Regions from separate parts of the Mycobacterium sp. 050272 genome, predicted to be linked through region 2. Evidence: riboswitches for the same ligand, from Rfam matches in the RefSeq annotation. Region 2 holds a riboswitch; each other region holds the start of a gene.
The links. Region 2 has a riboswitch for magnesium ahead of AAHS21_RS16615 (Rv1535 family protein). Riboswitches for the same ligand answer to the same signal wherever they lie in the genome.

Region 1 (3,258 bases), on a different contig from region 2:
CAGCACCAGATAACCGCGCAAGATCAACAGCCCGGTCCGGCGAATCGGCGAAAGAGCCGGGCGGGCAAGAGAGCTAAGCTCTGGCGTCTGCCAAGACTGCTGTTCTTGCCGGCGCAGGGCCCGGCTTTCGGCACGACCTACTGGCGAGGCGAGTTTGGCCGCGCGAGTGTCGCGGTACCACTGGTCGCCGATGATCGCCACGGCGCCGCACACTGCGCCGACCGCCGCACCGGCCGCCAGCCCTGCTTCGAGAGCTGCCGTGGAGAGATCCGGGAAGAATGTGGCTGCCGTCAGCGCCAGCGACAGCAGCACCAGTGCCCACACGATGGCCCAGGCAACGACGTTCTGCCGCAACGTGTTTACCCACGGTCCCAGGATCGCCCGGTCATTGCAGAGCAAAACCAGGAACACGGTCGCCGAGGGCAGCAGGATGCCGGCCAGCGCCTGCACACCCTGGGTGACCAGCCCGAGGATGTGATCCGGACTGAACGCCACCGCGGCCGACGCCCCGAGCAGCAGGGCATACCCGCCGTAAAACCATGGCGCCTCGTTGATTTTCCAGTGCAGCGAATGCCGCTTGCCCATCGCGTCGCCAATGGCATAGGTGGTGGCCAGCCCGATCGCATTGGCACCGATCAACGAACCGTCGAGCAGAATGATCGCGAACAGCACGCCCACCGGGTGGCGCAGCGCTTTCGCGACCGCCCCGGCATCGGTGAAGCTGCCGGTTGCAGGCAGACCGAAGGCGGTGACCGCCATCAACGCCGTCGCACCGACAATGACCACGACGATACCGATGATCAAATCGGCTCGTGCATAGGGAATCCAGCGTGCCGTGATGCGCTTGTCAACCACGTTGGACTGTTGGAAGAACAGCTGCCACGGCGCCACCGTGGTCCCCACGATCGCGATGATCAACAACAGGACGGTCGAGTTCAGTCCGCCCGGGAACTGTGGAACCAGACCGCCGGCAGCCACTTTCGGACTCGGATGCACCATCAGCACCATTGGGAGCATCACGACGTTCACGGCGATCAGCAGGAACATCAGCCCTTCCCAGCGCCGGAACGAGCCGCCGGCGACCACGGCGAACAGCAGTACCGCGGCGACCGGGATCGCGACGGTCTTCGGACAGCCCAGGAACCCCAACGCCATTGCGACACCAATGAATTCGGTGACGATTGTCAGGGCGTTCAGGACCAGCAGATCACCGACACTGAATGCGCCCCAGAACTTTCCGAAGCGCTCGAAGATCAGGCGTGCGTGACCGACTCGCGCTACCGCACCCAGGCGCAACACCATCTCCTGGTTCACGTACAGCACCGGAATCAGCAAGGCCAGCGTCCACAACAGGTTCATCCCGTAGTCCTGGCCCGCTTGCGCGTACGTCGCGACGCCGCCGGCGTCGTTGTCACCCACCATGACAATCAATCCGGGGCCGGTGATCACCAGCAGGGTGCGTAACCGCCGCCACCGGCCGCCCAGAGCACCGGTGTCATCGCGCTTGATACGGCCGAACGCTCCGACGATGTCGCCGGTGTGCGCGGAATCCAACACGGTTTGCGGACGGGTGGAAGTCAACGTCATGTCGTTCTCGCTATCTGAAGAGTCGGGCTACCCAAGTCGGGTGTTCAACGCGCCCCAGCGGCGGGCTACCAACCCCCCACCCGCCGCTGGGGACCGCTGGCGGAACACATCATCGGTGGTCTTTCCCACCGCCCGGTGAGTGTCCGCCGGGCGCGGACGAGAGCACGGCGATCGGCGTCAGCGACACATACAGGTTCGCCCGCTCTTCGGGCGTCGGGATGTGCATGGCGCACAACCTGTTTGTCAGCAGCCGACCCGCACGCAGCATCGACCGTCCGCGCAACCTTCCAAGACCGCGAATACGCCGCGCAACAACAAAAGTCATAGTCTTCCCCCTGTCGGAAGCCCGATCGGTTCGCCGGCACGCTAAATACATCCCGCATTCGCCGCCGTCAATACGGTTGCGGAACAGCCAATTTGAGCTGCGTCAGCAGAAAGAAATGCCGGAACCGGATCGGTTCAAGATGGATTTCGGATAGCAACTATCGCCGGGACTCATCTCGCCCTCACCTCCTCACGGCCATGACACGCGCGGGTGTCCACGTTTCACACGCGGGAGAGGTACGAATGCCGGGCCATGAGCCCGCCGACCGCACCCCTCTCGTCGGAGCTTCGGCACTGCACGGCGTATCTGGATCGACCGATGGCCGCGACCAGAAGCCACTTGGGCTCAACCCTTGTGTCCGGGAAGAGCTGTCCTGACCCGGGGCGTCTCTCGACGTTCGGGGTCAGTGGCCTGTGTCCGTGCAGACGCCTCACCTACCGAGGTGCTTGCCCAACCATGCTGGCACTGCCACCCGCTGCTCGTCAAACTCCTTTTCTTACGACTGCGAGCTTGCGTGTTCTGGGTCACACCCTGGGAGCCTGTGGTCACCGCTCGGGCAAATGTCGCCGAGGCCTACCCTCAAGGGCATGGCCACAACCTTGCAAGACTCTCGCGTCGAGAGCGTGCTCGACCGGATGTACACAGAGACGAAGAACCAGATGTCACTGCTGCGTGAGCGGCACGGTCAGCTCGCGCGCCCGATGACCACCGCAGAGCGCACCGAGGCGATGAGCGAGTTCTACATCCCAGTGACGCCGGACGCCGGCCGGCTGCTGTACGCACTGGTTCGCGCGACCCGTCCGACGACGGTGGTCGAGTTCGGAATGTCGTTCGGTATCTCGGCTATTCATCTCGCGGCGGCCGTCCGCGACAACGGCGTGGGGCGCGTGGTGACTACGGAGCTCAGCGCGAGCAAGATTGCCGCCGCGAAGAAGACGTTCGCCGAGACCGGCTTGGACGACGTGATCACGATTCTCGAAGGCGATGCGCTGACCACGCTGGAAGGCCAAGACGGGCCGATCGAATTCGTCTTGCTGGACGGCTGGAAGGATCTCTATCTTCCAGTAATCAAATTGCTCGAACCCCGGCTCACCACAGGCGCTTTGGTGATCGCCGACAACGCCAGCGCGCCCGACATGGCGCCGTATCTCGATCGCGTGCGCGACCCCGCCAACGGCTACACCAGCTTCAATTGCCTGGTCCGGGAAAGCGACAGCATGGAAATCAGCTGCCGAACCAACGACTAAGCGTCTATCGCAAAGACTCTTCGAGCCACGGCGTCAGCCACTTGACCCCTTCCGGGGTCAAGTGCACACCGTCACTGCGCACCTTGATGCCGTCGACCT
Region 2 (3,258 bases):
GGCCGGCGTCGACCTGATCGTCGCGCAGGGCACCGAAGCCGGCGGCCACACCGGCCAGGTGGCAACCATGGTCCTGGTTCCCGAAGTCGTCGACGCGGTCGCGCCGGTCCCGGTCCTGGCGGCGGGCGGGATCGCCCGCGGGCGCCAGATCGCGGCGGCCCTGGCCCTGGGCGCCGAGGGCGTGTGGTGCGGCTCAGTCTGGCTGACCACCGAGGAAGCCGAGACCGACCCGGTGGTCAAGGAGAAGTTCCTGGCCGCCAGTTCCTCGGACACGGTGCGGTCGCGGTCGCTGACGGGTAAGCCGGCGCGGATGCTGCGAACGGCTTGGACCGACGAGTGGGAGCGGCCCGATACCCCGGCTCCGCTCGGCATGCCGCTGCAGACCAACCTCGTCACTGAACCGCAGCTGCGCATCAACCAAGCTGCCGCCCATCCCGGTGCGAAGGCACGTGAGCTGGCAACCTATTTCGTCGGCCAGGTGGTCGGTTCGCTCGACCGGGTCCGCCCCACCCGTGCGGTTGTGCTCGACATGATCGAGGAGTTCGCCGACACCATCGGACGGCTGGAAGACTTAGCTGAGAACTGACTGTCGCGGCGCGTTCAGCTGGGTGTGAATCATGCCACAGCGAGGTATTTGACCAGGTCAGGGATGTCGAAGCTGATCGAAAGCTGTGAAGCGGCGTAATAATCCCATAAAGTTGCGCGACACGGCTCAGATCACATTGACCTGGCCGGATACCTCGTGGAGTATTTACGGCAGCACCTCGTTAGGTGAGGCGGCTACACGAACACAGGCCACTGACCCCGAACGTCGAAAGACGCCCCGGGTCAGGACAGCTCCTCCCGGCTTAAGGGTTGAGTCCAAGTGGCTTCCGGAGTTCCGGACACGTCGTGTGGTGCCAAAGCTCTGACGAGAGGGGTGCGGATTTCTGGCGGTCGCCGGATTCTGAACTCCTTCTGGTGCGCGCAAATAGGCGCGGGTAACCGCACGCGTCGTGGTTGTAGAGGAGGTGAGGGACGTATGAGTTCCAGTGGCAGTCCGGATGGATATCCAGGACAAGCTCCGTCCCAATCCGACCTCCGGCCCGACGCCTCGAGCTAGCGAATCGACTTAGCGCTCAAGCGTTCTCGGATCGGAACCCTGACGGGTCGGGACACATCAGTCCAGTCAGAACCCGTTTGCAATTCCGTTAGGAGACGATCATGACCGCAGTACTCTTCGACGAAGTAGTTGCCGTGGCGCCCGTCCGCAACCTGCGCGTCGTGCGCGACACCACGCCCACGCAGGCTCCCGTGCCCACGAAGGCTGCCCGTCCGGCCGACGCCGGATACTTCGGCGCCGGCGACCCGCTGGTGGCCGGCGCCGCCCGCCTGCTGAGCGTCCCCGTCCGCCACCTCTACGCGGTGCTGTGGCGCGTCGGGTTCATCGAGGTCACGGCCTGAGATCCCTACCGCGAGACTGTAGCTGCGTACCGCTTTACTTGGCATTTGAGTAGGCAGTTGCAGTCTCGCGGTAGAGTGGGTCCGCGTCGATCCGGCTATCACCGGGGAGCTTTCGGAAGAACAGCCCGCACGGCTCAGTAGACCCGAACGGGTAGGCCCGTCACAGCCTGAATCGAGCGGCCGTGCGCCAGCACGGCAAGCGGGGTGGTACCGCGGTGCTCGCGCAGGTTGCGCGACCTCGTCCCCGGCCTGACCGTAGGCACGCAGGAGACGACGCGCACCGTGACCGAAAACGCTGACGCCAGGGCTTATCCCAAGCTGGCCGGGGGAGCCCCCGACTTCCCGGCGCTGGAACTCGAGGTCCTGGATTACTGGACCCGCGACGACACTTTCCGGGCCAGCATCGCAAACCGCGAGGGCGCCGAGGAGTACGTGTTCTACGACGGGCCGCCGTTCGCCAACGGCCTGCCGCACTATGGGCACTTGCTGACCGGATACGTGAAAGACATCGTCCCGCGCTACCGCACCATGCGTGGCTACAAAGTGGACCGCCGCTTCGGCTGGGACACCCACGGGCTGCCCGCCGAACTCGAAGTCGAGCGCCAGCTGGGCATCACCGACAAGTCGCAAATCGACGACATGGGCATCGCCGCGTTCAACGAGGCCTGCCGGGAATCGGTGTTGCGCTACACCGGCGAATGGCAGGCCTACGTCACCCGGCAGGCCCGCTGGGTCGACTTCGACAATGACTACAAGACGCTCGACCTGCCCTACATGGAGTCGGTGATCTGGGCGTTCAAACAGCTGTGGGACAAGGGTCTGGCCTACGAGGGCTACCGGGTGCTGCCGTACTGCTGGCGAGACGAAACACCGTTGTCCAACCACGAGTTGCGGATGGACGACGACGTCTATCAGAGTCGCCAGGACCCGGCCGTGACGGTGGGTTTCCCGGTGACCGGGGGCGAGCTGGACGGCGCCTACCTGCTGGTGTGGACGACCACGCCGTGGACGCTGCCGTCCAACCTGGCCGTTGCCGTCAACCCGGAGGTGACCTACGTCCAGGTCAAGGTCGGGGACCGGCGGTTTGTCCTAGCCGAGGCGCGGGTCGCGGCCTACGCCCGCGAGTTGGGCGAAGAGCCCGAGATACTCGGCACCTATTCGGGCGCCGACCTGCTGGGGACCCGCTACCTGCCGCCGTTCCCGTATTTCATGGCCGGGGAACCGGGGCGCGAAGAAGCATTTCAAGTGCTGCCCGGCGACTTCGTCACCACCGACGACGGCACCGGCATCGTGCACATGGCACCGGCCTACGGTGAGGACGACATGGCGACCACCGACAAGGTGGGCATCGTGCCGGTCACCCCGGTCGACTCCAAGGGCCGGTTCGACGTCACGGTCCCGGATTACCAGGGGCAGCACGTCTTTGACGCCAACCCGCACATCATCCGCGACCTGAAGAACCAGAGCGGTCCGGTGGCGGTGAACCAGCCGGTGCTGATCCGTCACGAAACCTATGAGCATCCCTACCCGCACTGCTGGCGATGCCGTAATCCGCTGATCTACCGGGCGGTTTCGTCGTGGTTCATCGCGGTCACCGAATTCCGGGATCGCATGGTGGAACTCAACCAGCAAATCACCTGGTACCCCGAGCACGTCAAGGACGGCCAATTCGGCAAGTGGCTGCAGGGCGCGCGCGACTGGTCGATCTCGCGAAACCGATACTGGGGCAGCCCGATTCCGGTGTGGAAATCCGACGACCCGGCCTACCCGCGCATCGACGTCTACGGCAGCCTCGACGAATTGGAGCGCGACTTC
Region 3 (3,258 bases), on a different contig from region 2:
GCGCAGTCGAAGCGTCTCGGCGAGAACCTCATCAGGAGTTACAGGTGCGTGGTGATGCAATCCGCGGCCATTCATGGCAATCCTCTACCCGCCGTCCGAATACTCATGCACGTCTCTTTTGTAGAGAAAAGAGACACCCCTCAGAGAGCTACTCCCCCACCGTGTAATCCCAGGTCGCGCTGTCTCGTTTCTTGTCTCACACCGCGTGTCTCACATCTTTGCTGTCCAGGGTGGTGAGACAGTCATTGGCATGACGACGATCCTCGGCTACGCCCGCGTCAGCACCACAGGCCAAGACCTCGACGCCCAACTCGCTGCGCTCGCCGCCGCCAGCGTCGAGCCGGATCGGGTGTTCACCGACAAGCTCTCGGGGTCGGCGAAGACGGACCGGCCGGGACTGGCGGCTCTGCTCGCCTACGCCCGGCCCGGTGACACCGTCGTCGTCACCGCCATCGATCGACTCGGCCGCTCGGTCGCCGAAGTCACCCGCACCATCGCCGAATTCGGAGAGCGACGAATCCTGTTGCGCGCCTTGCGTGAAGGCGTAGATACAGCCACACCGACCGGGCGCGCAGTAGCGGCGATCATGGCGACCCTCGCCGAACTCGAGCTTGAGCTCGGCCGTGAACGCCGAGCTGCATCACGCGCATCACGCCGAACCCGGTGCCTGCCTGCTACCAAGCCACCACGGCTTAGCCCAGAACGGCAAGAACAACTCCGCCGACTCGCTGCTACTGGCGAACCCGTACGAGAACTGGCCAAGGCCTTCGGTATTGGACGGGCGACCGCCTATCGCTACTTGTCGGCAGAGCCGATGGTGTGAGGGACGAGGGGTCAACGCGCGCGTCGTCTGGTTCGTCTTGACGGGTTGTGGTCTGGAGGTCCACACTGATCGGTGCAAGCACCTCGCTAGGTGAGGCGTCTGCGCGGATAAAGGCCACTGACCCCGAACGTCGAAAGACGCCCCGGGTCAGGACAGCTCCTCCCGGATTAAGGGTTGAGCCCAAGTGGCTTCGAGCACCGAGTGTTTTCTGGTGGCCCGATACGCCGTGCAGTGCCGAAGCTCTGACGAGAGGGGTGTAGGTGTGGTCACTGTGCCGCACGTCCTCCCCACGTGTGCTTTCGATGTGACGCCCGCGTGCGTCCTGGCTGCGAGGAGGTGAGGAACACCGTTGAGTACCAGCGATAAACCGCCGTCTGCGGGTTCGGAGTTGTTCCCGCTGCGTGGCCAGCTTGAGTCGATCGAGGCCTAAAGCCCTTCTCGTCGTTGATTGTTCGAGTGCACCATTGTTCCGACGGTGCACCCCTACGGCGCTGCTGCCTGCTTGAGGTCCGCGTGACACTCAAAGATGCCACGACACCCCAATTTCTCTTTGCGTCAAGGAGTTTTGTCATGGTTGTTGTTCTGTCTCGTCTTCGCATACCCGTGGTGTCGATGGCGTCCCGTGCCGCACACGGATGGTTCACCTGGGGCCGCAGGGCGTGTCGACGGGTGTGGGTCCGGCGCAATTTGACCCCGCAGGAGCGGGCGTACCTGTTGGCGTCCTACACCCCGCCCGCGCTGATCACGGCGTCACTGGGTGGGCACGTCGGCTGACCGGTTCGGGCTGGGGTGCATCACGACCCCGGCCCGCCCCGGCCCGCCGCCGCGCGAGGAGGCCCACCGATGGACTCCCACGACGATCAGACGCACGACGCGATCGATAAACCCGCCAAAATAACTGCGCCGCAAGGGGTGTCAGGCCAGCGGGCCGACGGAACGCTGACCGCCACCATCCGGATGCTCACCGCCCGGGCGATGCTGCGGCACGGTGGTGACCCGGCGGTGGTCGCCACCACAACCCGCGTCCCGCAAGCGTTGGTCGAGGTGATGGCCGACATGGCCGACACCCCTACCCGTCCAAATTCCCAACCCAGGACCTCCGGACGATGTGGTGGGCGGCCCGCCGCGCGTCTAGCAGGTGTACCCGCCGATAGGCACCTGTGGCGACAGGAGATTGACAGGAATGGCTCGATGTTGCGACCCGTCCGACCTGGTCATACTGAGGACATGCCCAAGAAACGACGGTCCCGCACGCGGCGCACTCCCCCGCGGGCGGCGTCCGCCGGATCGAACCCGGCGTTCCTCGGTGACCTGGGAATGACTCCCAAGCGATCAACGGCCCCACTGCCGGAGGCCGATGACGATCGCCACGCCAGCGTGCGGGTCCGGTTGGCGGCGCTGATGCTGCGCCGCGGCGACGACGTCGGGGATGTCAGCGTGGCGACCGACGTCCCGGTCGCCCTGCTTGAGTTGCTTCGCGCGGAAGTCGCCGATGAAACTGACCTCGATCAGCAGCGCCAGACCACCGTTGACGACGTGAGGCGGCGGCGCCGGGTCGTGATCGCCGTGCTGATCATGGAGGTCGCCGCGCTGGCGAACATCGTCATTGGCCTGATCGCGCTGATCGGGCACCTCGCCGGGTTGGGGTTACTGGCCAGCGTGATCGGGCCAGCACTTCTCCTTGCCGTCTACGTGGTAGCCAGATGCGCGACCCCTACGGGATCTCGCACTGGCTACAGCCCTCGGTACGCGGCCCGGCGTAAGGGTCGTGATCGAGGGCCCGGTGACTAACGACCTCTGTGGACGATCCATCCACATGTCCCAGGTTTGGGTGTCTACCGACGGTGGTCGAGATCGGTGTCGCCCAGTGTTCACGTGGTCGTGCGCATATGGAACCGCGACATTCGGGCACGGCCGCGATCGTCTCATCGAGAAGGAAGAGTCACTATGCATGAAGTCCCGCCTGATGGTGGAGCGCCCACGGCGTCACGGCCGGTGATCCATCTGTCCGATCTCCTGGGTCGTCCGGTCGTCGCGAAGGCCGGTGACGCGGTGGGCCGGGTCGAGGACGTCATCGTCAGCCTGCGCGGTGCCGAGGGGTATCCGCCGGTCACCGGCCTGGTGGTAGGGATCGGCGGCCGTCGGGTGTACGTGTCGTCCGGGCAGATCACCGACCTGACCCAGGAACACGTCGATCTGTCGAAGAACAAGGTGGATCTGCGCGAGTTCGAACGCCGTGACGGCGAGGTTCTGTTGCGCACCGACGTCCTCGATCACCGGCTCATCGACGTCGCGGCCGCGGAGTTGGTGCATGCCTACGACATCGAGCTCGAGGACACCGGGGCGGGCTGGGTGCTGGCACGGCTGGATACCCGCCGGCCGGCGCGGCTGTTCGGGTTGATCAAATCCGGTGGGGGGCATGCCAGCCGGGACTG

Region 1: linked by a shared signal. The riboswitch ahead of AAHS21_RS04305 (hypothetical protein) and the one ahead of AAHS21_RS16615 (Rv1535 family protein) in region 2 are both predicted to bind magnesium.
Region 3: linked by a shared signal. The riboswitch ahead of AAHS21_RS30830 (hypothetical protein) and the one ahead of AAHS21_RS16615 (Rv1535 family protein) in region 2 are both predicted to bind magnesium.

What each region holds. Positions count from the first base shown of each region.
Region 1 covers NZ_JBCHKV010000001.1:872,413-875,670, forward strand. Annotated here, with positions in the region: gene AAHS21_RS04300 (NRAMP family divalent metal transporter) at 1-1,587, opposite strand, end outside; gene AAHS21_RS04305 (hypothetical protein) at 1,697-1,912, opposite strand; M-box (ykoK) riboswitch at 2,177-2,361, opposite strand; gene AAHS21_RS04310 (class I SAM-dependent methyltransferase) at 2,500-3,159, shown strand; gene AAHS21_RS04315 (acyltransferase family protein) at 3,164-3,258, opposite strand, start outside.
Region 2 covers NZ_JBCHKV010000007.1:235,744-239,001, reverse strand. Annotated here, with positions in the region: gene AAHS21_RS16620 (nitronate monooxygenase family protein) at 1-586, shown strand, start outside; M-box (ykoK) riboswitch at 757-926, shown strand; gene AAHS21_RS16615 (Rv1535 family protein) at 1,204-1,443, shown strand; gene ileS (isoleucine--tRNA ligase) at 1,726-3,258, shown strand, end outside.
Region 3 covers NZ_JBCHKV010000033.1:16,193-19,450, reverse strand. Annotated here, with positions in the region: gene AAHS21_RS30835 (recombinase family protein) at 251-823, shown strand; M-box (ykoK) riboswitch at 899-1,084, shown strand; gene AAHS21_RS30830 (hypothetical protein) at 1,394-1,597, shown strand; gene AAHS21_RS30825 (hypothetical protein) at 1,667-2,614, shown strand; gene AAHS21_RS30820 (CBS domain-containing protein) at 2,771-3,258, shown strand, end outside.